DNA from 3 places in the Exiguobacterium sp. AB2 genome. Region 1 is predicted to be linked to each of the others. Evidence: predicted binding sites of a transcription regulator. Region 1 holds the regulator's gene; each other region holds the start of a gene.

Region 1 (8,137 bases):
GTCGCCCGCTCGATGATGCGCTGGGCGTGGGCGTAGTTTTTACAAAGCTCGATGCCGTCCATCTCGATGCCTGGGAGTGTCGGGACGATCGGCCATGAACCCGTCGTGACGATCAAACGATCGAACGTGTCATAGACGTCTTCGCCCGTGTCGAGATTTTTCACATGGACCGTCTTCGCTTCCGTGTCGATGTTCAACACGTCGTGCTTCATGCGCATCGTTGCGCCGAGTTCTTCAAGCTCAGTCGGTGACGCATAGAAGAGTTCTTCGGCACGTTTGACGACACCGCCGACGTGAAGCGCAATCCCACACGAGAGGAAGCTGACGTTATCGTTCCGCTCATAGACCGTGATGTCAAGATTGTCGTGTTTGGCGAGTAAGCCTTTAACTGCTGCTGTTCCTGCGTGTGTACATCCGATGACTGCGATTTTCATATGGTTGTCTCTCCTTTGAGTGGTAGGCAAGTTAGTGTTTGTGATAAATATCACATTTGCTTTCTGAACTTATTGTACTATTTCACAAGAAGGTTTGACAATCCCTTTGCTCAATTTTTCACGTAATTATGTCAGAAGTTTGAACAGCAGTTGTGACGACAAAAAAACCGCTCCGCAATCGGAACGGTTCACTCATGATTTTGTCGTGCGTCGCGCTTTGATCCAGTGAAAGATGACGACGCCAATATACGTGACGAGACCGACCACGTACAAACTGAAACCAATCATGATCCAGCCCAGCGCATCCCAACCGCGAACGAAGACGAGTCCGATGATACAAGATACGTATCCCACGACGAGCAACGTCAACGAGAAGACGAGTCTCCGCTTGAATGGAGACTTCAAAAAACTCAGCACGGCAATCAATAGCATCGTCGTCAACACACCGACGATGATGATTGCATCCCCGTAGTACTCCCAAACCATCGCTTCTCCCCCTGACTTATGTCTAAGTAGTTTCATCGTATCACGTGGGTCCAGCGTTTATCTTGTTGGTAAAAACATTTATTCCCAATCAAAAAAAGCATCGTCCCGTTAAGGAACGATGCTCCAGGCTGTAGACAAATTACTTGTCTGCAGCTTTTTTGTTTAAAGCCATGATCTAAGCAAACTATAGAACCGCTTGAAATAGCGATTTTCTGCGATGGCGCTATTGAAGAAAACGACAAAGTCATGTTTCAGTTCAACTGAAACATGACTTTGTCTACACTCTGAAGCATCGTCCCGTTAAGGAACGATGCTCACTTCTCATTCATCTGTTTCATCAAATCCATCTGTTCTTTCACTTGCGCCTCTTTCTCACGTCGGAGCACTCCGCGATACGTCACGCGTGAGATCGACAAACTGATCTCATACAAGAAGAAAAGCGGCAGCGACACCATGAGGTGCGACGTCAAATCCGGCGGTGTGATGAAGGCCGCGATGACGAACAAGGCGAAGTAGGCGTACTTCCGAATTTTAGATAAGAAATACGGCGTCACGACACCGATGCGCGTCAAGAACATCGTCACGACCGGCAACTGGAACAATAGTCCGAATGGAATCGTCAACTGCAGCAGGAACGTGAAGTAGTTCGACGCCCCGATGATTTGGGTCAGACCAAGGTCTTGCCCGAGGTCCGTCGAGATATCGAGGACGAGCGGGAACAGCCAATAGTAGGCGAACGCCAAACCGACGAGGAATAAAACCGAAATGATTGGAATGTAAGCGAGCGTCGCTTTCCGCTCGTTCGGATGCAGACCAGGTGCGACGAACGCCCACAGTTGATACAGTAGAAACGGACCGGACGCCACGATCCCGATAATGAACGCCATATTCAAATAAATCATAAGCGGATCCGCGACCCCAAAGGCGTTCAGTTCGAGCCCTCGTTCGACGAGGTCCGCCTGCAGATAGGCGAGCACGTATTTGACACTCGGCAAAGCGATAAGGAATAAGGCAAAGACGACAAATGCCGACAGCATCAGTCGTCTCCGCAGCTCTGTCAAGTGATCGGACAGTGCCCGTTCTTGATCAGGTTGATGGTTCATGGCTTATTGCTCTTTCTTCTCGATTTCTTTCTTGTCGTTCTCGTCGTGCTCTTTCATCATGCCGTTCGTGGCATTTTTGAACTCACGGAGCGTCTGTCCCGCGGCCCGACCGAACTCTGGCAATTTCTTCGGCCCGAAGAGAATGAGCGCGATGATGGCGATGATAAAAATACTGACGCCACCTGGGATACCGACGACGAGTGATGATTGTAGAAATTCCATTATTGATGGACCCCCTCAGCGGATGGATAGTGTTGCATAAAGTAAATGAGCGACTGGAGTTCGATCGACAAGTCGATATGATGGACGCGGACCGTGTCCGGCACCGTAAGTCGAGCCGGCGTGAAGTTCAAAATCCCTTTGATGCCAAAGCGGACCAAGTCATCGGCGACCGGCTGCGCATAGGCGGACGGGACCGTGAGGATGGCGACATCGATTTTGTTTTGCTTCATGATCTGTTCCATCTCATCGACGTGATGAATCGGGACACCGGACATCGTCGTGCCGACTTTTGTCTCGTCTGCATCGAACCCGACGACGATATGTGTGTTATTGTTTTTAAGGAAGTTATAGTTGACGAAAGCTGTCCCGAGATGACCGACCCCGACCAAGGCGACGTTCGTGATTTCGTCCTGGTTCAATGTCTTTCGGAAAAAGTCTAACAGATACTGTACGTTATAGCCATATCCCTTTTTACCGAGCGCACCGAAGTACGAAAAGTCGCGGCGAATCGTCGCCGAATCGACCTTGACCGCCTCACTCAGTTCGGCAGAAGAGACACGTTGTTTGCCTGATGAATGCAGGCTTTGGATAAACCGATAATATAGTGGCAACCGTTTGGCTGTCGCTTGCGGAATCTTTGGTTCGTTTTGACTCAACGGAAAGAGCCTCCTTTTTACGACACGTTACACACGAATCTGATTTCATACACCTTGATTGTAAACGAATTCACATGACCACTCAATGAATATACCTGAAAAGACTAAAAAATACAGTATACTAAATACAGAGAAAGGGGTTTTTTCACTTGATCCTATTGCAAGTCAACAACTTATCAAAATCATTCGGCGTCGAGCCGATTTTAGAGAACGTCAAACTCGAGATTCAAGAAGGTGAACGTGTCGCCCTCGTCGGCCGGAACGGTGCCGGCAAGTCGACGCTCCTCAAAGTCATCGCCGGGGAATATAACTACGACTCAGGCGACATCATGAAGCCAAAAGACGTCACGATCGGCTACCTCGCCCAAGACTCCGGGCTAGAATCGAGCGAGACGATCTGGAACGAAATGCTCACCGTCTTCACCGATTTAATCGAGCAAGAACAAACGCTCCGACGGATGGAGCAAGACATGGGCAGTGAACGCATCTTGAACGATGCGGACGCCTATGAACGGCTCCTCGCCGCGTATGACGAGGAACAACATACGTTCAAGGATCGGGGCGGCTATCAATATGAAGCGACGATTCGCTCGGTGCTCCACGGGATGCGGTTCTATCCGGACGACTTCGAGCGTCAAATAGACACGCTTTCGGGTGGGCAACGAACGCGTCTCGCCTTGGCGAAGATGCTCCTCCAGAGCCCGGACCTCCTCATCTTGGACGAGCCGACGAACCACTTGGACATCGAGACGCTCGCGTGGCTCGAGAAGTACTTGAGCGGCTATAAAGGGGCCGTCCTCATCGTCTCCCACGACCGCTACTTCCTCGACCGGGTCGTCTCGGTCGTCTATGAACTGTCGCGTCATCGGAGCCGCCGCTTCGTCGGCAACTATACGAAGTATCTCGAACAGAAAGCGGCCCTCTATGAGCAAGAGAAGAAGCAGTTCGAGTCGCAACAAGAAGAAATCGCCAAGATGCAAGACTTCATCCAACGTAACATCGCCCGGGCGACGACGACGAAGCGTGCCCAGAGCGTCCGGAAGCGACTCGAGAAGGTCGACCGGATGGATGCACCGGACGGCGACGAACGCAGCGCCGTCCTCTCGTTCACGATCAAACGCCAGAGCGGGAATGATGTGTTGAGCGGAAGCGACCTCGCCATCGGCTATGAGGAACCGATCGCTCAAAACCTGCGCTTCCAGCTGCAGCGCGGCGAATCGGTCGCCCTCGTCGGCCCGAACGGGGTCGGCAAGTCGACGCTTTTGAAAGTGTTGACGAAACAACAGCCGGCGCTCACCGGCGACATCCGTTACGGGACCGGCGTCGAGATCGGCTACTACGACCAGGAGCAACAGAATCTGTCTGATAAGAACCGCGTCATCGACGAGATTTGGAACGACTGGCCGCTCATGCGCGAGCAAGACGTACGGAGCCTGCTCGGCCAGTTCCTCTTCAGTGGGGACGACGTCATGAAACGTGTCCACGAACTGTCAGGCGGTGAACGGGCCCGCTTGACGCTCGCAAAGCTGAAGCTCGAGCAGCCGAACTTGCTCATCTTGGATGAGCCGACGAACCACTTGGACCTCGACTCGAAGATGATTCTCGAGAACGCGCTCCTCGACTATCCCGGCACCATCCTGTTCGTCTCGCACGATCGGTACTTCATCGACCGGCTCGCCACGCGGGTCCTCGAGATCACGCCGAACGGGATTGACGAGTACCTCGGTGATTACTCGTACTACGTCGAGAAGAAAGAAGAACTCGAAGAACTGGCCCGGCTCGCACGCGTTGAGACGAAACAAGTCGTCGTCAAAAAGCAACGGGCCGACAAGGAACAACAACGTGAGGAGCGTCGAATGAAACAGCGCATCGAAGAGATCGAGCTCACGATTGAACAGCACGAGGCACGCCTCGAAGAGATTGAACAGCTCCTTTGCGAGCCGGACGTCTTCAACGACTTCGCGCGGGCACAGGAGCTATCGAGCGAGTCCGACGCGACGAAAGAGTCAATCACGGCACTGTATGCGGAATGGGAGGAGCTCCATTCATGATGCGGTCCCGTGCGCTGCGGATCGACTGGTTGCATGCGTTTTTGACCGGTCTCGCCTTCATCGTGCCGACCGGGACTGAATTCGTGTCCGAGCTCATCCGTGGAGAATCGACGATCGTCCCGACAATCGTGTTTTACTTCTTGCCCGTCGTCATCGGCTTCATCATCCAGACGTGGAGCGGCATCTTCATCAGTCTCCTGAGTGGATTGCTCATGAGCACGCTCTTCATCCGCCTCGTCGTCTGGCCGGTCGACGTGACGGTGCATAGCTTTTATGCACCCGGGTCGGTCTGGTTCCACTTCTATCAAACGACACTGTTCATGTGGGTGCTCGCGCTCCTCGTCTTCACGGTCAGCCGAATCAATACGTGGCATCGCGAGAAGTATCGTCGCCCTAAATCCTCAGACACCATGTCCTCATGAAATCGGACGTGGTGTTTTTTTATTCAATCATTGACAATGAGAATCATTTTCATTTAAGGTGGTCTTGAGGTGATAATCATGACGATTTTGATTGCATACGTGAGTATGTCCGGGAACACAGAAGACATCGCCCACTTGTTGCAACATACATTGACCACAGCAGGACATACGGTCGTGCTGTCTGACGATTTGGAGTCCCTTTCCGTCGATGCACTATTGGAGTACGATGGCGTCCTACTCGGCGCCTACACATGGGGTGACGGTGATGTACCGTATGAGGCGGAAGGTTTTGTAGACGATTTGTATGACGCGGACTTAGACGCTCTACCTTGTGCAGCGTTTGGTTCTGGTGATACCGACTACCCGAAATATTGTGCTGCCGTCGATACGATTGAAAACGCGCTTCGATCTGCGAACGGGATGATTGCCGCTCCCCCTCTAAAGATTGAGTTTGACCCGAACACCGAAGCGAAACGCGAGTCGTGTGTCTCATTCACAACCACATTTATGGAACGACTCGAAGAACATAAAAAAGTTCAGCTCCAAGGTAAGGCACTGAAAAACCTCCGCTCTATATGAGCGTGAGAACGCGAAAAAGGCGATTGGCCCGACTTGTGTTGGGCCGATCGCCTTTTTCCTTGCCTTTCATCTGTGTTCTCTTTCCAAAGGATGATGATTCGCTTTAGGTTGACCGCGACGATGACCATCACGCTTTGTAACGCCGTGCCTTTCAGGTCTGCGTCTTGTTGCGGGCCAGACCTTGTGAGTTCCTCAATTGGCTGTTCTTCGCCTCGATACCGAACCGTTTCTTACGATGGTCCTTGAAGTCATCGGCCGGGATTAACAAATCATAGAGGGCGGCGTGCCGGACAGGACGGCTGAAGGGCGATGAAAGATGAAAACAGAGGAGCGTCATCCCTACCGGGACGACGCTCCTCTGTTCAAAGTCATTTAAAAATAACGCAGTGGCAAGAAGCCACGTGTGTGGAAGTCGAGTTTCGTGCCGTCTTCGGTGATGAAGAAGACGTATTCGTTCGTGTCGACGTCACGGACGAACACTTTGTAAAATGTCATCTCTTCTTCCCGGTTCGTCACGTAGCGTGCCTCATGGGTCGAGATGACTTGAGCGAACAGCTGTTGCTCATCGAACTCGGCGATGAGCGATTCGAACTGCGCCGCCTCTTCCTCAGTCGCCTCGCGTCCCGGGAAGAGTTCGTAGTAGGCGTCGCTCGCCTTCGGTTGAATCCCTAAGTTGCGATCGACGACGAGGACGCTCTCGATGTCTTGGTCGTCCATGTTCTTATACCCATACAGCGCCTCGACGAGCGTGTTCTCGCCCGTGACCCGGCTGATACCTTCAAGCGACTCGGCTCCGGTGAGCGAACGCACACGTGTCGCTTCCGGTACGATTTCTTCTTGATAGGCGATATTGTAGGCGCGGATAATCTCTCGTACTTGCAAAAACGTCGCGACGACGAGCAGTACGACGAGCCCGCCAATGATGATGCGTTTCGTCATGTCTCTATTTCCCCCTAGACTGTCATGCTCTCTTCTAAGGATAACCCAGGAACCGCATTCATCGCTAGTGTATCGCGCTTCCCGCGCACATACGCGTGATGTCCCGCGACCCCGATCATGCCGGCGTTGTCCCCACAAAGCGCGAGCGGCGGGATGACGAGGCGGATGCCTTCTTGGTCAGCCGCTGCCTGTAGCGCGGCCCGCAGGCCACGGTTGGCCGCGACACCACCGGCGACGAGGAGTTGTTTCGCACCTTTCTCGTTCACGGCACGAATCGCCTTCTCGACGAGCACTTCGACGACACTCGCTTGAAAGCTTGCCGCCAAGTTCTCCGGGATAATCGTCTCGCCCCGTTGCTCGGCGTTATGGACGGCATTGATGACCGATGACTTCAGCCCGCTGAAACTGAAGTCAAAACTTCCTGGCTCGAGTCGGACGCGTGGGAACTTGTACGTGTCTTCCCCGCTCGCCGCGAGACGGTCGATGGCCGGTCCGCCTGGATAAGGGAGGCTCAGCGTCCGGGCGACTTTGTCGTACGCCTCACCGGCCGCATCGTCACGCGTCTCACCGATGACTTCGAAGACGCCATGTTCTGGCATATAGACGAGCTCGGTATGACCACCTGAGACGACGAGGCAGACGAGCGGAAAGTCCATCTCTTCGACGAGGTCGTTCGCATAAATATGCCCGGCGATATGGTGCACCCCGATGAGCGGTTTGTTGTGAGCGAACGCGAGCGCTTTGGCGGCACTGATGCCGACGAGGAGCGCCCCGACGAGTCCGGGACCTTGCGTGACCGCGACGGCGTCGACGTCTTGCATCGTCACACCGGCTTCACTGAGGGCGTCGTCGATGACGTACGTGATCCGTTCGACGTGATGGCGCGAGGCGACCTCGGGCACGACGCCGCCGAACCGTTTATGGCTTTCAATCTGCGACGAGACGACGTTCGATAAGAGCGTCTTGCCGTCCTTCACGAGGGCGACCGACGTCTCATCACAACTCGACTCGATTGCCAAGATGAGTGATGTGTTCATTCGGTTTCACTTCCTAACTTCGCCCAGTAAATCAAGGCGTCTTCATTGTTGTCTTGATAGTATCGCTTGCGGCGACCGGCACACTCGAAGCCGAACTGCTCGTACAGCTTCTGGGCGCCGATGTTCGAGACGCGCACTTCGAGCGTGAGCGCGGCGAGCGACTGCGAACGGGCGTATGTGACGAGCGCGTGAAGCAATTGATTCCCGA
Region 2 (8,137 bases), on a different contig from region 1:
ATTTGGGTTGATGTTCGTGGGATCTTTCGTCCTCGATTATCAACGCGGTAAGACGTTCCGCCAATCGCTCTTTGGGGGAGTCGATACGTTAAAGCGGAACTTGTTCATCTTTTTACGCACCTCAATCTCCATGATGATTTTTATCGGACCGCTCTTGCTCATTTCGATGTTCGCCTTCCCGCGTCTCATCGGATTCGATGCGGTTGCATCTTTCCTCATCGCCGTCTTGAGCATCGGGTTCGCCGAACGCATCATCGGCATGATTGTCGCTCCGCTCGTGCGCACGTTCTGGCACCAGCGCGGAAACGTGATGCCGCTCTATCTCGATGCAGGCCTCTATGTCTTCTTACTCTCGATTCTCGTCTTCGAGTTTCTATTGAATATTCCAGGCGTCAATATCGCCTCTCCAATTATCGCCGTCTTTTACGCGTTCGCGTTATTTTATATCCGCTATCTGTTCAGCTTGCTCCGGTTCACGCTCAGTAAAGGCGTCCCGTCAAACTGACCCTCGACACTGCAATCGGATCTCGGTTGCAGTTTTTATTTTATTACTAATTGACAATGAGAATCGTTATCACTTATACTCGACTTGTAGCTCCCAAAAGCTTGACGCGCTCGTTCCCCAAACGCATGCGTCACGTGGATTCCCCTCCACGACACTCTTTTTGAAAGCAATGCGACAACCCCCATTTGTTGCACCCAGATTTGCCATATGAAAAAGCGAGCGGCTCTCCGACGGAGCCGCTCGCTTTTCGTTTAGGCGAATACATCTTGTTCGATTTGCTTCAACGCATAGAACGTGCCGCGCGCCTGCATCAACTCATCGAATGAACCGGTCTCGATGACGCGCCCGGCTTCCATGACGATGATTTGATCGAACGCCTCGAGCCCGTTCAGACGGTGGCTGACCATGACGAGCGTCGAAGCCTGTGCTGTGTCGAACATCTCGGCGTACACGTCCGCCTCGGTCCGCGCATCGAGCGCTGACGTCGCCTCGTCGAGTAGCCAGAGCGAGCCGTTTTTAAGTAGCGCCCGGGCAATCGCGAGCCGCTGGCGTTCCCCCCCGACAAGTTGGCGCCTTTCTCAAGCACCGGTTCATCGAGCGAGAAGCCGAGCCGGACGCTGCTGAGCGCTCTCGTCATCGCCTCGTCCGTGTGTTCACCGGCAAGCGCCAAATTGTCGCGCACCGTCCCGAAGAAGAAGTGGTTCTCTTGAAGGACGACGCTCGCATGCTCCCAAATCGACGCCTGTGTGATGTCGTCGAGTCGTGCCTCGTCGATGAAGACGTTGCCTTCGTCTGGACGGATGAAAGCGAGGAGCATTTGGAGGAGCGTCGATTTTCCCGAGCCGCTCGGCCCGACGATCGCCGTCTTCGATCCGCTCGGGAACACCGCATCGACGTCGACGAGGACGTCGCGGAACGTGTCCGGATACCGATAGTTCACACGGCTGACAGAAATCTCAGGTGCCCCTTGAAGCGAGATGTCGCGTCTTGCCGCTTCGGCTTGCTCCATTGCTTCACTCGGTGCCACGACCTCAAACAGACGGTCGGCCGCCTGCTTGCTGTCGGCAAAGTGACCTGGGAAGACGGCCATCGGCGTCGCGTTCTCAAACGCCGTGAGCGACATCATGATGAGCATGGCGAGGAACAAGCCGTCAAGCTCTCCACCGACGACCAAGTAAGCACCAATCGCGAGCACACCCCAAGAGACGAGCAATGACGCACCGACGACGAGCGAGGAGTTGAAGAACTGGCTCGTCACATCTTCACGCTCGGCCGCCACGTAGCGGTCGCTCCGCTCCATCAAGTCTTGCTTCGTCTTTCCGAGATGTTGATGCAGCAACAAGTCACGATAGCCATACATCATCTCCGTCATCCCGCTCGACAAATCACCACGAAGCGACCGCAGTTTGCGGTCGTGTCGGGCTCGGACACGGGCGAAGAAAGCCGGGATCAAGAAGCCAGTCACGAAGACACCGAACAAAATCCAGAGACTGACGAAAATTGAGAAGTACGTGACGAAAAAGATGGTGCTCAAGAAGACGAGCACTAAAATAATTGGTGGATAGAAGACGCGTAAAAAGTAGTTCTGTAAGCTCTCCACGTCCCCGACGACGCGCGCGAGTAAGTCACCACTTCGATATTTCGCGAAGATATTCGGGACGAGTGGTTCGAGCTGTCGATAAAACCGGACACGGAGCTCACTCAAAATGGTGAACGTCGCCCGGTGCGAGGCGAGTCGCTCTTGATACCGCGCGCTCGCTCGGATGACACCGAACAGTTTGATTAAGACGACGGGAATCATAAGCGCGTAGAGCGGTGGTACGAGGCCGGCCCGCGCGACGAGGTATCCGCTCGCCGCGAATAAGGCGACGGCGGCAAGTCCCGCCACGTATCCAAAGAAGATGGAGAGGACGATATCCTTCTTCTCTCGCATCATCCATTTCGTGATCGTCCAAAGGGAACTCATCCTCTCACTCCTTTCTGTAACGTGAATAAGTCGGCATAAGCCGGGGCATGGAGCATCTGTTCATGCGTCCCGCTCGCGACGAGCGTCCCGTTGTCCATGAACCAAATCGCATCCGCCTGCTTGATCGTATGCAGACGATGGGCGACCGTGACGAGCGTCGCGTCGCGCGACAACTCTTCGATCGAGCGGCGCACGATTTGCTCGGTCATCAAGTCGAGACCGGTCGTCGGCTCATCGAACAAGATGATGCCCGGCCGTTTCAAGAAGGCGCGGGCCAACGCGAGCCGTTGCCGCTCGCCGCCAGACAAGCCGTAGCCGCCCTCACCGAGTTCGGTGTATAGCCCGTCCGGCAAATGGCGAATCACGTCGACGAGGCCGGCCGCTTCGGCCGCGCGCATGATCGCCGCTTCGTCAGCCGTCTCGCCGAGGGCGATATTGTCAGCGAGCGTCCCAGCGAACAAGTACGGGGTCTGCGAGATATAGCCGACCGTGCCGTACCACGACGTGTCCGTATACGAGTGGAGCGGCTTCCCGTCGACGAGGACGCGACCCGTATCGGGATTGACGAGCCCGGAAAGAAGATTTAACACTGTCGTCTTCCCTGACCCGCTCGCCCCGACCAATGCGATATGTGACCGCGCCGGAATCGTAGCGTTGAGCGGCTGCAAGGTGAAGCGACCGCCCTGATATTGGAACGACGCCTCCTCGAGTCGAAGCTCAGGGGTCCGGTTCGTCAGCACGCGCTCACCCCACACGATGCGATCATCCGGGGCGTCGAGCGCTTCAAAGATTCGATCGGCCGCACCCATGCTGCCACGTCCCGTATGGAACGCGCCACCGAGGTCTTTGATGGCCAAGTAATATTCAGGGGCCAAGACGAGAATGAGAAAGCCGGCGAAAAACGTCAAGTTCTGCCAGACGACCATTTGGAGCGCCACTTCAAGGGCGACGACACCGGTACTGAGCATCGAGATGAACTCGAGCATGAGTCCGGACAAGAACGCCGTCTTCAAGACGACCATCGTCGCGTCTCGGAAGTCGAGGCTGCTCTTCTCGATGGCTTGCGCTTCTCGCTCCGTCCGTCCATATAGCTTCAGCGTTGTCAGTCCTTGCAAGACGTCTAAAAACTTACCAGAGAACTGGTTCATCTTCTCCATCTGTTGTTCCGATTTCTTCTGCGTCGCAATCCCGATGATGATGAAGAAAATCGGGATGAACGGCGCCGTCACCATCATGATGACGCCCGAGATCCAATGTTGGGTGAAGACGACGATGAGAATGAGGAGCGGAATAATCGACGTCTGAATCACTTGGGGCCAATATTGGCTGAAGTAGGCGTCGACCTCGTCGACGGCGTCCATGTATACGCTCACTTTCTTACCGGATTGTCCCGAGAGCGACGTCTCCACCGGGTTCGACGTATAACGATCCAAGAGTTGACGTCGAAGCGACCGCTTCGCCTTCTCTGACAGGCTCGCACCGATGCGTCCCGAGACGTAACCGAACAACGCCCGGACGAGAAGCGCGACGACGAGCCAACCGAGCGTCGGAAGGACGCTTTCAAACGATTGATTTTGTAAGAAGACACGGTCGACGACGTCGACGATTAAATAGGCTTGGGCTAAAATCGACAAACCGATCATGACGGCCGCGATGACGAGGCCGATGATGTGCCGCTTTTCAGCTAACGCGAGGGCTTGCAGTCGTTTCACTGCGTTCATCCTTTCTAACAAGTCATAACATCATTTCTTTGTGATGATTCTCACTAATTATATCGCATGCATCTCTCCATAGCGAACGCTTCGCTTACGAGAGCATGCAAAAAACACCGTACGTCCGTACGGTGTCAATGCGTCGCTTGTTCAAAATATTCTGGATGCTCCGTCACGAGTTGTCGGGCATCGAATTGCAGGATGTCTTCTTTCCGTAGCCGCGACAAAATACCCGACACCGTCTCCCGTGATGTCCCGGACAGGCGCGACAGTTCGACCGTCGTGAACGGGCAGCGGATACGGACGCTGTCTGCCTCGCGCTCCCCTAAGTCTTCAATCAAGTAGTGAATCGTGTTGAGCACGCGATCCGTCGCGCTTGGCGTAATAATCTCTTGGAGACGCCGTTCATGTAAATCGAGAATCCGGTTCATCTGCCCGACGATATTCAACAGCATCGTCGCACTTCGTTTGACGAGCTGTTCGAATCGGTCCGCCGGCATATAAATGACCGTGATATCAGTAAGTGCCTCCGCGGAGTGGCGGTAGAACGTCGTGGAAAACATCCCGCTGTACGGGAACAACTGCTTCGGCTTCAAGTAGTCCGCGTATTGATACATCGCCGTCTCATGGAGGCGCTCAAGCTTGACGTAACCGTCCATGAGAAAGTAGACGCGCTCCCGCGGGTCGCCTTCCATAAACAAAATCTGTCCTTTTCGATATGTCCGTTGATAGACGTGCGGCAAAAGCGCCTCGAGCTCCCGACTCGCACACTGCTCGAACACGTCGATTTGTCTCAAGTCCTCAACCGACCATTGCTGCGACATGTCGCATCCCTCACTTTCCACAATCGAATCGCTCCCCCTTCAGTATACTAAACTGTTTTATGTAAACGCTTTCAAATTCCGACAGTTTTCTGACAAGACAAAGAGGGGGACACCCCCCTCTTCAGTCCAACATCAGTTCCATGATCGCATCTTGGAGATCCCGCTCGAGTTCGAGCGCATGCAAATCGAACAGCCACGCCTCGAGGCGCGTTTTTGCTGCCGACATCTGATACAACCGGTCTTTCAAATCATAGGAAATCTCGGCTCGGTCGAGGAAACGGTACAACCGATCGAGGCGGTGGTCGTTACTCGTCAAGTCGACCGGGAGTTCGACGGTCATGTCGCGGTCAACTTCTCCGAGCTCTAGACGGAGCGTCTGTGTCTCCTGCTTGTACGCACCTTCGGCTTTGACGCCACGAACGAGGAGCGTCATCGTACGCCATTCCGGCAAGACCGTCGCATCTCCAGACAGACGAATGTCGAGGCGGCGGGCTTTCCAGTCGAGTGTGAACGTCGTCTCAGCATACGCGCCGGTCTCATAAGAACGGTCCGTCCCATTGTCCTCATAAAGCGTGAACGTGTTCGAGGCCCCCGGGAAGATGAGCACTTCTAATTCGTCCGGGTTGTCCGTGTCGTTCCGCCCAGAATGGTGCGGGGCCATCGGGATGATGGCTCCCGCCTTCGCGAACACGGCCTGTTCGTCTATTCCCCGGAACACACGGACCGACTTGTCACCCGCATAACGATGTCCGGTGAAGAAGTCGAACCAATCGCCTTTCGGTAACCAGACGTTCGAGGCAGCGACGTGGAGCGCCTTGTTCATCGGCTCGACAATCGGCGCGACAATCAGTTCACTGCCGAAATAATATTCGTTCGGCACGTCATACGCCGCGTCCTCATCCGGATGTTCATAATACATCGGCAAGATGAGCGGGGTCGCCTCCATATGGTTACGCCAGTTCATCGTATATAAGTACGGGATGAGCTGGTGACGTAGGCGCAGGAACGACTGCATCGAGCGTTCGGCCTCTAATCCAAAACGCCACGGTTCTTTGCCGTTGAAGATGCTGAACGTCGAATGGAGGCGCATGATGGGACTGAACACCCCGAACGCGACCCAACGCGCGGCGAGTTCGTCGTCTTTCGCCCCGCGATAGTGGCCACCGATGTCATGGCTCCACCAGCCATAGCCGATGTTCGAGGCCGTCGCGGTGAAATACGGTTGGAATGCGAGCGACGCCCATGAGATGAGCGTGTCTCCGGAAAAACCGATTGGATAACGATGGCTTCCCGGCCCTGCGTACCGTGAGAAGATGAGCGGACGGTTCCCGTCTCGGGCGATATCGACGGCGTGGTAATGGTTTAGCATCCAGAGCGGGTCGAGTCCTTCCATCTTCGAGGTCGAGCCTTGTTGCCAATCGATCCACCAAAAGTCGACCCCGTCGGCTTCATGCGGGTGATGCATCTGTTCGAAATACGCTTGGATGAACCGTTTATTTGAAAAGTCGAACGGGATCCGATCACCGGTCGCCGGGTCGACCCCCATCGCCTCGGCCATCGATTCGTATTGGTCCTCGAAGGCGCGCACCCCATCAGCCGGATGGAGGTTCAACGTGACGAGGAGATGTTCCTCTTTCAACCATTTCAAGAAACCTTTCGGGTCCGGGAACAAGTTTCGGTTCCACGAGTATCCGGTCCAACCGCTCCCGTACTCCTCCGGTATGTCGGTGACGTGCCAGTCCATGTCGATGACGCTGACCGAAAATGGGATGTCCTCCGTCTTGAAGCGACGCATGAGCGCCTTGTATTCCGTCTCGTCGTAGCGCCAATACCGGCTCCACCAGTTCCCTAGCGCTTTTCTCGGCAGCAACGGGGTCGGACCGGTCAGCTGATAAAAATCTCGGAGCGCACGCCGATACTCGTGACCGTAACCGAAATAATACAAGTCATGGACGTCTTTACGGCGTGGCTCGACGAAGCGGTCGTCCGTCATGATGAATGATGTCGAATCGTCAATAACGGCGTAGCCTTGTTTTGAGACGATCCCTTCATCGAGTTCGACCGCGCCGTCGACATGGTCGAGCGTCCGGGCCGTCCCTTTGAGCGTCCGTTTTGGCCCGTTGAACGTGTAGCGACTGTAATACGTACTGAAGTTCCCTTTCACATCGACATAGAGTGTGTTTGGTGCGAACGGGCCTTTCGTATAGTACAAGTGGACGTGGTCGGTGATGATTTGCAGTTCGTGCTCGTCTTCGATGACCCGAAAATCTGGGACGTCGAAGGCGCGATTCCAGACGACTTGGGTCGGTCGGTCCTCAAAAACACCATCTGCCGCGTACTCCATACGAATCAATTGGCTCGTGAGCACGGTGAAGCGATAACAGCTTCCCTGCACGACGGCTCGTTCATCCGCTTTCGGTTTCATCTGCTTCGAATAGACGTGATCCTGTTCAAATAAGCGCATAGGTTCGAGCGTTGCCGCTCTTCGTCACTCCCTCTCTGTTTGTGCAAACGTTTACACCAAGAATGATACCAATGTCAGTTTCGACATACAATCTTCCTTCCCGATGTCTCCGTTTCGAAAACGACAGGATGTGGGGGCACAAAAAACCGTGACCCGGGTCGGCCACGGTTAATCGATTATTGTTTTAGCGTCGCCGCCATGCGAACACGCGTCCCGATTCGGCCTCGCACCGCCTCATTGACCTGATCGAGCGATGTGATGACGGCAAGGCGCCCTTCCGCCGTCTCCGCGAATTGGAGGGCGGCGCGAACTTTTGGCAACATGCTACCGGGCGCGAACTGCCCTTCCGCGATATACGTCTCGAGTTGTTGTTTCGTCGTCTCTTCGAGCGCCGTTTGGTCCGGCGTCCCAAAGTGGACATAGACGTGATCCACCGCTGTCAAGATGAGGAGCATGTCGGCCTCGACGAGCTCGGCCAATTTTGCGGCGGCAAAGTCTTTATCGATGACGGCCTCGACACCGACATAACCGTCCGGTGTATCGATGACCGGGATGCCGCCCCCGCCAGAGGCGATGACGACGTGTCCGTTGTCGATGAGGTCACGAATGACGGCATGCTCGCAAATCACAATCGGGAACGGGCTCGGGACGACACGACGATAACCG
Region 3 (8,137 bases), on a different contig from region 1:
TCGCTTCACAAGTGTTATTTCCGATTGTCGCCTTGCAAGAAATCGGAACGAGCCCGCTCCAGTTCGGTTTATTAGAAAGCATGTTCGCCGTCGGCTTTTTAGTCGCCTCGCTCGCCCATGCATTACCGATATTTGCGATCAAGTATCGCCTCGCGACAGTCCGAACGTCGCTCATCGTCATGAGTTGCCTCTTTATCGCACCGGCCGTGCCCGTTTATTTTGACTTCTCGATTACACCGGCCATCGTTTTTTTAACAGCCTTCGCGCTGTTCAGCGGCTTTTTCATCATCCGGGTCAACATTCCGATGCAACTGTATTTACAAACGAATACAGAACCGAGCTACCTCGGTCGGGTCATCGGTGTGCTCGAATCACTCGCGATGGGCATCACGCCGCTCGGTTTCATCTTGTTCGGCGCCTTGAGTGAATGGGTATCGGTCGCTTTCCTCTATACAGTCTGCATGGTCTGCCTGCTATCGATCACGCCGCTTGCGATGTATCGGATCCGTCACGACATCGCTGCCGAAAAAGCAGCTGTGTCAGCAGACGCGGAAAGTGCATGAACGCCAAAAGACATCGAACCGCTCAGTTCGATGTCTTCTCTGTTGAAGGTAAAATTCGTTTTTCGAGTAGGAACGGTCCGAACGGGATGACCGACGCCATGACCGCGAGGACGAGCACTTTGAAACTCCAGCGGAAGCGCCGCGCCATGTAGACCGCAGCCGCGACGTACGCGACGAACAAGAATCCGTGCGCCGCACCGACGATGCTGACGGCGAGCGGCATACCCGCTAAATACTTGAGCGGCATCGCGATAAACAATAACAATAAGAACGACATGCCTTCCGTATATCCGAGCCATTTAAACTGTGTAGCGTTCATTTCTGTTCTCCTTTGCAATCCATGCTATGTTCATCGTAGCCGAACAACGAACGGTTTGTCACAGGAGAATGTCAGAAAGTCGTCACGCTATTTGACGATTTGGTGAACGATGCATGACTTTCGTTTCAACGAACTTGCGAAGGAACAACCCGTCGATCCCGATTTTCCCAGCGTTGTAACCGGCGACGAGGATGAGGACCGAAACGATGAGCATCGTCGGGTTCGTGCTGACCGTACCTGAGAGCAAGAACGCCATGTTCATGACGAGACCGAAGAAAGCGGCGCTACGAGTCAACGCTCCGAGCAAGAGGCCAAGACCGACCAAAAACTCACCATACGGGATCAAGATGTCAAACAACGCTGCGTTCGGAATCGCGAAGCCTTCGAGGAAGGCGGCCCACCAACCGGCCACCGCCGGATGGTCGCCCGTCGCGAGCGACGCTGCGTTTTGAAGATAGCCACCAGATGCGAAGTCGCCTGTGATTTTTCCCCACCCGGCCGTGAGCCAGTGATAACCGAGCCAAATCCGAAGTACGGTCAAGATGCCGGTCGCGATGTTGTGGTTTTGCCAAAACTTTGTGAACATGATAATTCCTCCTTGTTATGTGGAATGATGACTCATATGTGATTACATTCACAATATACCACTCATGTTCAGTTTTTCACATATGTTATGACAATCGTTCACCGTTCGTCCATACGTGTGTCACAAGTCAGTCACTTTTTGGAAATTCCACAAAAAAGACGCCCGTTTGGACGTCACGTCGACCTTTATAACTGAACTTCTTGCGGTGGTTGCCCTTTCTTATTCATGACCCGCATCGATTGTGGCGTCACTTTCAAGATGACGAGTTTCGGATCATCCGGACCGTCGAACCAACCTTCGAGCTTCTCGTTCCACACTTTTTCTTTCATCGACTCGTCGTCCGACACGGTCGTCTCCCCTAAAATCTCTAAATACGTATCGCCGACACCGTCGCCATCGTAACCGATTAAAATATGTGTATACGGATTGTTTTTCAACTCGTCGACTTTATCTGTGTCTTTCGAGGTCGCGGTATAGAGCGTCAATTCATCGTGGAAAAATGTCATGTAGCGGCTATGCGGCTTTCCTTTATAGACAGTCGCCATCGTCCCTACGTTGCTGTGATTCAAAATATCTTTTGCCGTTTGCAATGCATCCATTTCGAATACCCTCCTTGTGATTGTCACTCGTATACTCTTCCCCGGAGGCACGCGATTAAACACAAAAAAACCTGCCCGCAGATGCGGACAGGTTATAAAATTCCTTAAAGTTAAGGAAGATTAGATTTTTTCAACGTTAGAAGCTTGTGGTCCACGAGCTCCGTCAGTGATTTCGAAAGTTACTGCTTGGCCTTCTTCAAGTGTCTTGAAGCCGTCGCCTTGGATTGCTGAGAAGTGTACGAATACGTCGTCTCCGCCTTCCATTTCGATGAAGCCGTAACCTTTTTCTGAGTTAAACCATTTTACTTTACCTGTGTTCATAATGAACCCTCCTGAAATAAACGCTGAGCGTTATAGTAGTGCCTTACTAGAAAAAACTGACCAAAAAAAGCACAAACCTCTGGGATTATCTTAAAACGAAAAATAATCCAAAGCGTTTGTGAATTATGTTTCCAGCTATTCTTAATTAAGCACATATGTAATATACCACGGACAAATGCTTCTGTCTACTAAATACTTCGGTTTGCTAAAAATACTTCGAAATCGGGTACAGTCAGAGGGAAGTCATCACGAGGAGGAGACAGACCATGGAGGCCATTAATCGATTGAATCCCCACGCCACTATTCGCGCCAACTCTGCTTATGCGGAGGAATCTTTATGGACGGATACGCTCGCTTGGCATGAAGCGACTCGCCGCGAGTCCTATCCGCATCAACATCATACCGAACCGTCACGTCTTCCATTGACCGAACGAATCGTACCGGTGACGAACGCCCTTCCCCTCGAAGTGGCAGACGATATGGTGCGTCCCGTTTGGATGAGACGACTGGACGCGGAATATTTGAATCTGACACAAGCAACGACACACCAAGTCGATGTGACCGAGTACGGGGCCGTCGGGGACGGGAGGACCGACTGCACGCTCGCCTTCCGGCTCGCCCTTCGTTCAAATCGCCGCGTCCACGTACCAGCCGGGACGTACGTCGTCCGAGGGATTCGAATGCCATCGAACTGCGTACTCGTAGGGGCCGGACAGGACAAGACCGTGATTAAGCTCGCCGACGGGGCCCCGAAACATCGACGTCTACTCCGGAATGCGACACCGTTCCGTGGCAACCACCATATCGAAGTCGCTCATCTCACTCTCGATTGGAACGTCGATCGCCTCGGCGACGTCGAACGGACGTCGAGCAGCGATACGGCGTCGAGTGCGTTGACGTTCGCCCACGTCACGTTCGGCTGGATTCACCATGTGACGGCGAAGAATGCCGGCTTGCACGCGTTCGACATCACGGCGCCCCACTACCACTATCTCGGGGACGGCCTACGGGCGGCGAACGGGAGCCGTTACGTTTGGCTCGACCGATGCGAGGCGACCCATTACGGGGACGATGGGATCACGACCCATCACAGCGACGCCATCTATATCACGAACTGTTATTGCCACCACCCGCACGGCCGAACGCACACGGCCGGTTTTTCGAATTCGAACGGGATTGAGGTCGATGATGGCTCACGTCACGTCGTCCTCGTCAATAATTTGACCGAAGGCTGTTTCGGCGGGATCGAGGTGAAGGCGCACGCCACGTCCTCGGCCGCCCATGACGTCCACATTTTCGGGCACGTGTCGTATCACGACAACCGTTCGTATAACTTCCGCCACATCGGCCACCATTTGGCGGACGACCCGGACTCGAAGACGGCCCGGTTCCTCTCCGGGACGAACCTCGTCTCCATTGAACCGGTCCGGTCCGGCTTATACGAAAAGTCCTCGCCTCGCAGTCTCGTCATCTCCGCTTATCAAGATGTGTTCATCAACGGGTTCACCGCACTCGGAGACACGGCCTACGACTACGAGGCCCAACCGGCACTCGCGATTCAATACAAATCGCGTAACGTGCGTTTGAAGCGGATCACGGCGAGCGGATTCACATCGGCCCGTGCCGACATCGAACTGTTCGGCGGGGCGAACCATACGGACCGCGTCTCGATTGAAGACGTGTCCTGCCGTCACTCGGCTCCGATCGCCATTAAAATCGGAGGACGGCTTTCGACGGTCTCGCTTCATCGAATCGAGGGCGAACAAAAAGGAGGAGATGCACTCATCTCCTCCCAAAGTCCACTCGACGCCCACGACGTGTTCGCTTACGGATTCTCAGAGCGGGTGCGGAGCGACGCTTGAGCCGATTCGACGAGCTCGTCGAGCATCGCTTCGTCCAAATCGAGCGAACTTACTGTTTGTTTCGCCATCATCCGGACGATCGCCTTGTCGAGGAAGCCCATGCGTTCAAAGTCATACCCGCTGCCCACGACTTCGACGAAATAGGCATGCGCCCGTAACGCGTCCCGATAAGCCGCTTCAAGTTCCCGTTTGCGTTCCGCGGCGGTCGGGGTGCCGGCACACAAATAGAGTCCGAGCGGGCGTTTCAACAGTTCCGACTCGTTGATGTGAAGCCACGCGGTCATCTCGTCTTGGATTTTCCCCATCCGGATTGAGCTGCCGACGATGACGTGATCCACGCCCGCCCAGTCTACGTCAGGCCGTTCGACCACATCCTGTACGTGGACGTCCCCCGGTAATCGGTCCGCCAATAGACGTGCGACCTTTTCGCTCGTCCCGTAGCGGCTTGAATAGGTGATCAATGTCTTCATCTCGTTCCCCCCCTTTCGGTCAGGTCATAGTATCCTATTCCCGAAAGAACGCGCGATACGTAGCAGCATCAAAAAAACTCGCCTCTAAAGGCGAGTTTTTTGTCACACTTTATACACTTGTGCCTCGTACGGGCGAAGCGTGAACGGGGACACGGGTTCCATGTTTCCGATGACGCGTTCGTTCACTTCAAACGGGAGTTCCCGCACTTGCTCCTCATCCGAGAAGTTACACAGGACGAGCCATGTCTCACCTTCGTACGTCCGCGTGAACGCATATACCGCCTCGTCGTCTGGTAAGAGCAGTTCATACTTCCCGTAGACGACGACCGGGTTCTGTTTCCGGAGCTGAATCAACTGGCGATAGTAGTGGAAGAGCGAGTCCGGGTCTTTCCGGGCCGCTTCCGCATTGATGTCGACGTAGTTCGGGTTGACGTCAATCCAAGGCGTCCCCGTCGTGAACCCTCCTTGCGCCTCAGCCGACCATTGGACCGGCGTCCGGGAGTTGTCGCGTCCACGCTCGTGGATGCCGCGAAAAATCTCTTCATGCGTGAGCAGTCCGTTCGACGTGTAATCGCGATAGGCGTTGAGCGTCTCGATGTCCCGATACTTGTCAATCGCATCGAAGGCGACGTTCGTCATCCCGAACTCTTCCCCTTGATAGATATACGGCGTCCCTTTCAACATGTGTAAGAGCGTCGCGAGCATCTTCCCAGACCGCACGCGATATTCTGCCGAATCGTTCCCGAAACGGGAGATGGCACGCGGTTGGTCATGGTTGCTCCAATAGAGGCTGTTCCAGCCTTCCTCGTCGAGCCCTTCTTGCCAACGCGAAAAAATCGTCTTCAAATCCGTCAGCTTCCAATCGGTCGGGTTCCACTTCCCGAAGCTCCCGTTGCCGACGTCAACGTGCTCAAAATGGAACACCATGTTCAACTCGTTCCGGTCTTCTCCGGTATAAAGTTTCGCTTCCTCGACGCTGACGCCCGGCATCTCGCCGACCGTGATCGTGTCGTACTTCGACAACACTTCCTGGTTCATCTCCTGCATGAACTCATGAATGCGTGGCCCGTTAAAGAAGAACGGTGTCCCGTCGCCGTAACCCGTGCCCCGCGTCTCCCCGTCCGGATAGCTCTGGTCTTTCGAAATCATGTTGATCACGTCCATCCGGAACCCGTCGACCCCTTTATCGAGCCAATACGTCATCAAGTCGTACACTTCACGACGAAGCGTCTCCGACTCCCAGTTGAGGTCCGGTTGTTTCTTACTGAATAGATGCAAATAGTACTCATCCGTCGCCTCATCATACTTCCAGGCGCTGCCGCCAAAGAACGCACCCCAGTTCGTCGGAGGCTGTCCGTCCTTGCCTTTCTTCCAAATGTAGTAGTCACGATACGGATTATCTTTTGACGAGCGAGACTCCATGAACCAATGATGTTCGTCCGACGAGTGGTTGACGACGAGGTCCATCATGATTTTGATGCCATGACGGTGCGCTTCTTCTAACATCGCATCAAAGTCTGCCATCGTCCCGAACTCATCCATGATGGCGCGATAGTCGCGAATGTCATACCCATTGTCGTCGTTCGGCGAGTCGTACACCGGCGAGAGCCAGATGACGTCGATGCCGAGCTCTGCTAAATAAGACATCTTCTCGGTGATGCCCGGGATGTCCCCAATCCCGTCACCGTTCGAATCGTTAAAGCTGCGCGGATAGATTTGATAGACGACCGCTTCTTTCCACCATTGTTTCATGTTCATCCTCCTCATACGTTCTGTCGCCTCCATCGTACCGTCTCCTCGAACGCATGACTATCCATGATATGATTGGGATATGAACGATTTTGCTATTAAGAAAGGAAGATTCGATGGAAATCGGCTTTTGTGGCTATTCTTATCACACTACATCCTATACTTTTCCGTTTCCAAATCAACTTGAGACGTATTTGATTCGGTTACAGACAGAAGGGACGGCTCGCGTCGTCATCAACGGTGAGACGTATGCGGCACGCCCTGGGGACTTGTTGCTCGTCAGGCCGGGCGATGATTACGCGCTCCACGTCGACACCCCGGCGAGCGGCGACTATCACTTGTTTTGCCTAGGTGCCCCGCTCGATGCCTGGTGGGAAGAAGCGCCCCGTCAGACGATGACGTCCATTCCGATTGATGCACGCATGCTATCGCTTTGGCAACACATCACAGAAGAGGCGCGACGTCCTGCGATTGACCAAGATGAGCGGATTATTGAGACGCTCGTCCAAGCGCTACTCTTCATGCTTGACCGGGCGATGCATGAAAATCGGATGAATACGAGGCCGCCCGTCGTCTCCCGCATGATGCGCTATATCGAAAGCCACGCGACGGACGACTTTAAAGTCGCGGACGTCGCCGACGCGGTCGGACTGAGTGTCTCGCGCACGGTGCATCTCTTTAAAGAAGCAACCGGTCTGACTATCATCGCCTACGCTCAGTCGATTCGCCTTCAACTCGCTGAAGAACAGATGCGCTACACGCAACACTCACTTGAACAGATCGCCGAACAGTCCGGCTTTCATTCGTATCCCTATTTCCATCGAATTTTCAAACGGAAATATGGCGTCGCACCGGGGGTTTATCGCACACTTCAACAAAAACACGAAAATAAATAAAAAAGAGTGATCCATTTTTTGAACCGCTCCGTTAGATGGGTGTAAACAACGACAACACTCACAAAACAAAGGAGCGATTCACATGAAGAAGAAAACAATGAACAAGATTGTAGCACCGGCATTAGCGTTAGGCTTACTCGTCCCACTCAACGCCCAGGCGGCAGATCACGCACCGACAGCGAGCACACCGGCTGGTGACCTTCGTGCGACACTCGACCAGTTGCTATCTGAGCACTATGTCTTAGCGGTCACATCGATGATGAAAGCATACGACGGAGCAGCAGACGCTGAAGTGGCGATGAAAGCGCTCGACCAAAACGCACTCGACATGACACCTGCCATCGCATCGATTTACGGTGATGAAGGCGCGGCCCAATTCGAAGAAATCTTCGCCGGCCATAACGACTACTCGGCAGACTTCGTCGAAGCAGCGAAGTCAGAGGACCAAGAGCTCCGCGCTGAGGCAGAAGCAGAAGTCGACGAGTTTGTCGAAGAATTCTCGACATTCCTTGACGCCGCGACAGAAGGTAACCTTCCTAAAGATGCAGCGGCTGACGTCCTCGAACTTCATGAAGAACAAGTCCTCTCTGTATTCGACAACTACGTCGCAGGTGACTACGAGTCGGCATACATGACGTACCGTGAAGGATACAAGCTCATGTTCGACATCAGTAAAGCCCTCTCAGGTGCGATCGTCACACAAATGCCTGACAAGTTCGACTCACCAGCCGACACACCGGCCGTCGAGCTCCGCTCAACGTTGAACAGCCTT

The links. Region 1 encodes Rex, which represses fermentation and respiration genes when NADH is low (regulators of the CRP and FNR family bind a similar motif). Its sites were predicted from a motif close to TTGTGAAATATTTCACAA; they were not measured.
Region 2: a site for Rex is predicted at 4,222-4,239, ahead of cydD (thiol reductant ABC exporter subunit CydD). Genes of this name have one in related genera too.
Region 3: a site for Rex is predicted at 1,505-1,522, ahead of DI14_RS03485 (DoxX family membrane protein). Genes of this name have one in related genera too.

Annotation. Positions count from the first base shown of each region.
Region 1 covers NZ_JNAA01000079.1:934-9,070, forward strand. Annotated here, with positions in the region: gene DI14_RS10600 (FAD-dependent oxidoreductase) at 1-434, opposite strand, end outside; gene DI14_RS10605 (hypothetical protein) at 627-920, opposite strand; gene tatC (twin-arginine translocase subunit TatC) at 1,235-2,023, opposite strand; gene tatA (twin-arginine translocase TatA/TatE family subunit) at 2,027-2,245, opposite strand; gene DI14_RS10620 (redox-sensing transcriptional repressor Rex) at 2,245-2,901, opposite strand; gene DI14_RS10625 (ABC-F family ATP-binding cassette domain-containing protein) at 3,051-4,952, shown strand; gene DI14_RS10630 (hypothetical protein) at 4,949-5,374, shown strand; gene DI14_RS10635 (flavodoxin domain-containing protein) at 5,453-5,953, shown strand; gene DI14_RS10645 (hypothetical protein) at 6,326-6,892, opposite strand; gene tsaD (tRNA (adenosine(37)-N6)-threonylcarbamoyltransferase complex transferase subunit TsaD) at 6,907-7,929, opposite strand; gene rimI (ribosomal protein S18-alanine N-acetyltransferase) at 7,926-8,137, opposite strand, start outside.
Region 2 covers NZ_JNAA01000067.1:6,858-14,994, forward strand. Annotated here, with positions in the region: gene DI14_RS08790 (hypothetical protein) at 1-505, shown strand, start outside; gene DI14_RS15700 (hypothetical protein) at 757-945, opposite strand; partial or broken gene cydC (thiol reductant ABC exporter subunit CydC) at 1,045-2,471, opposite strand; gene cydD (thiol reductant ABC exporter subunit CydD) at 2,468-4,192, opposite strand; gene DI14_RS08805 (Crp/Fnr family transcriptional regulator) at 4,318-5,007, opposite strand; gene DI14_RS08810 (glycoside hydrolase family 31 protein) at 5,129-7,471, opposite strand; gene arcC (carbamate kinase) at 7,648-8,137, opposite strand, start outside.
Region 3 covers NZ_JNAA01000021.1:45,448-53,584, forward strand. Annotated here, with positions in the region: gene DI14_RS03475 (MFS transporter) at 1-563, shown strand, start outside; gene DI14_RS03480 (DUF3817 domain-containing protein) at 586-882, opposite strand; gene DI14_RS03485 (DoxX family membrane protein) at 965-1,468, opposite strand; gene DI14_RS03490 (pyridoxamine 5'-phosphate oxidase family protein) at 1,654-2,067, opposite strand; gene DI14_RS03495 (cold-shock protein) at 2,188-2,388, opposite strand; gene DI14_RS03500 (glycoside hydrolase family 55 protein) at 2,655-4,250, shown strand; gene DI14_RS03505 (flavodoxin domain-containing protein) at 4,214-4,720, opposite strand; gene DI14_RS03510 (alpha-glucosidase) at 4,823-6,472, opposite strand; gene DI14_RS03515 (AraC family transcriptional regulator) at 6,586-7,365, shown strand; gene DI14_RS03520 (copper amine oxidase) at 7,448-8,137, shown strand, end outside.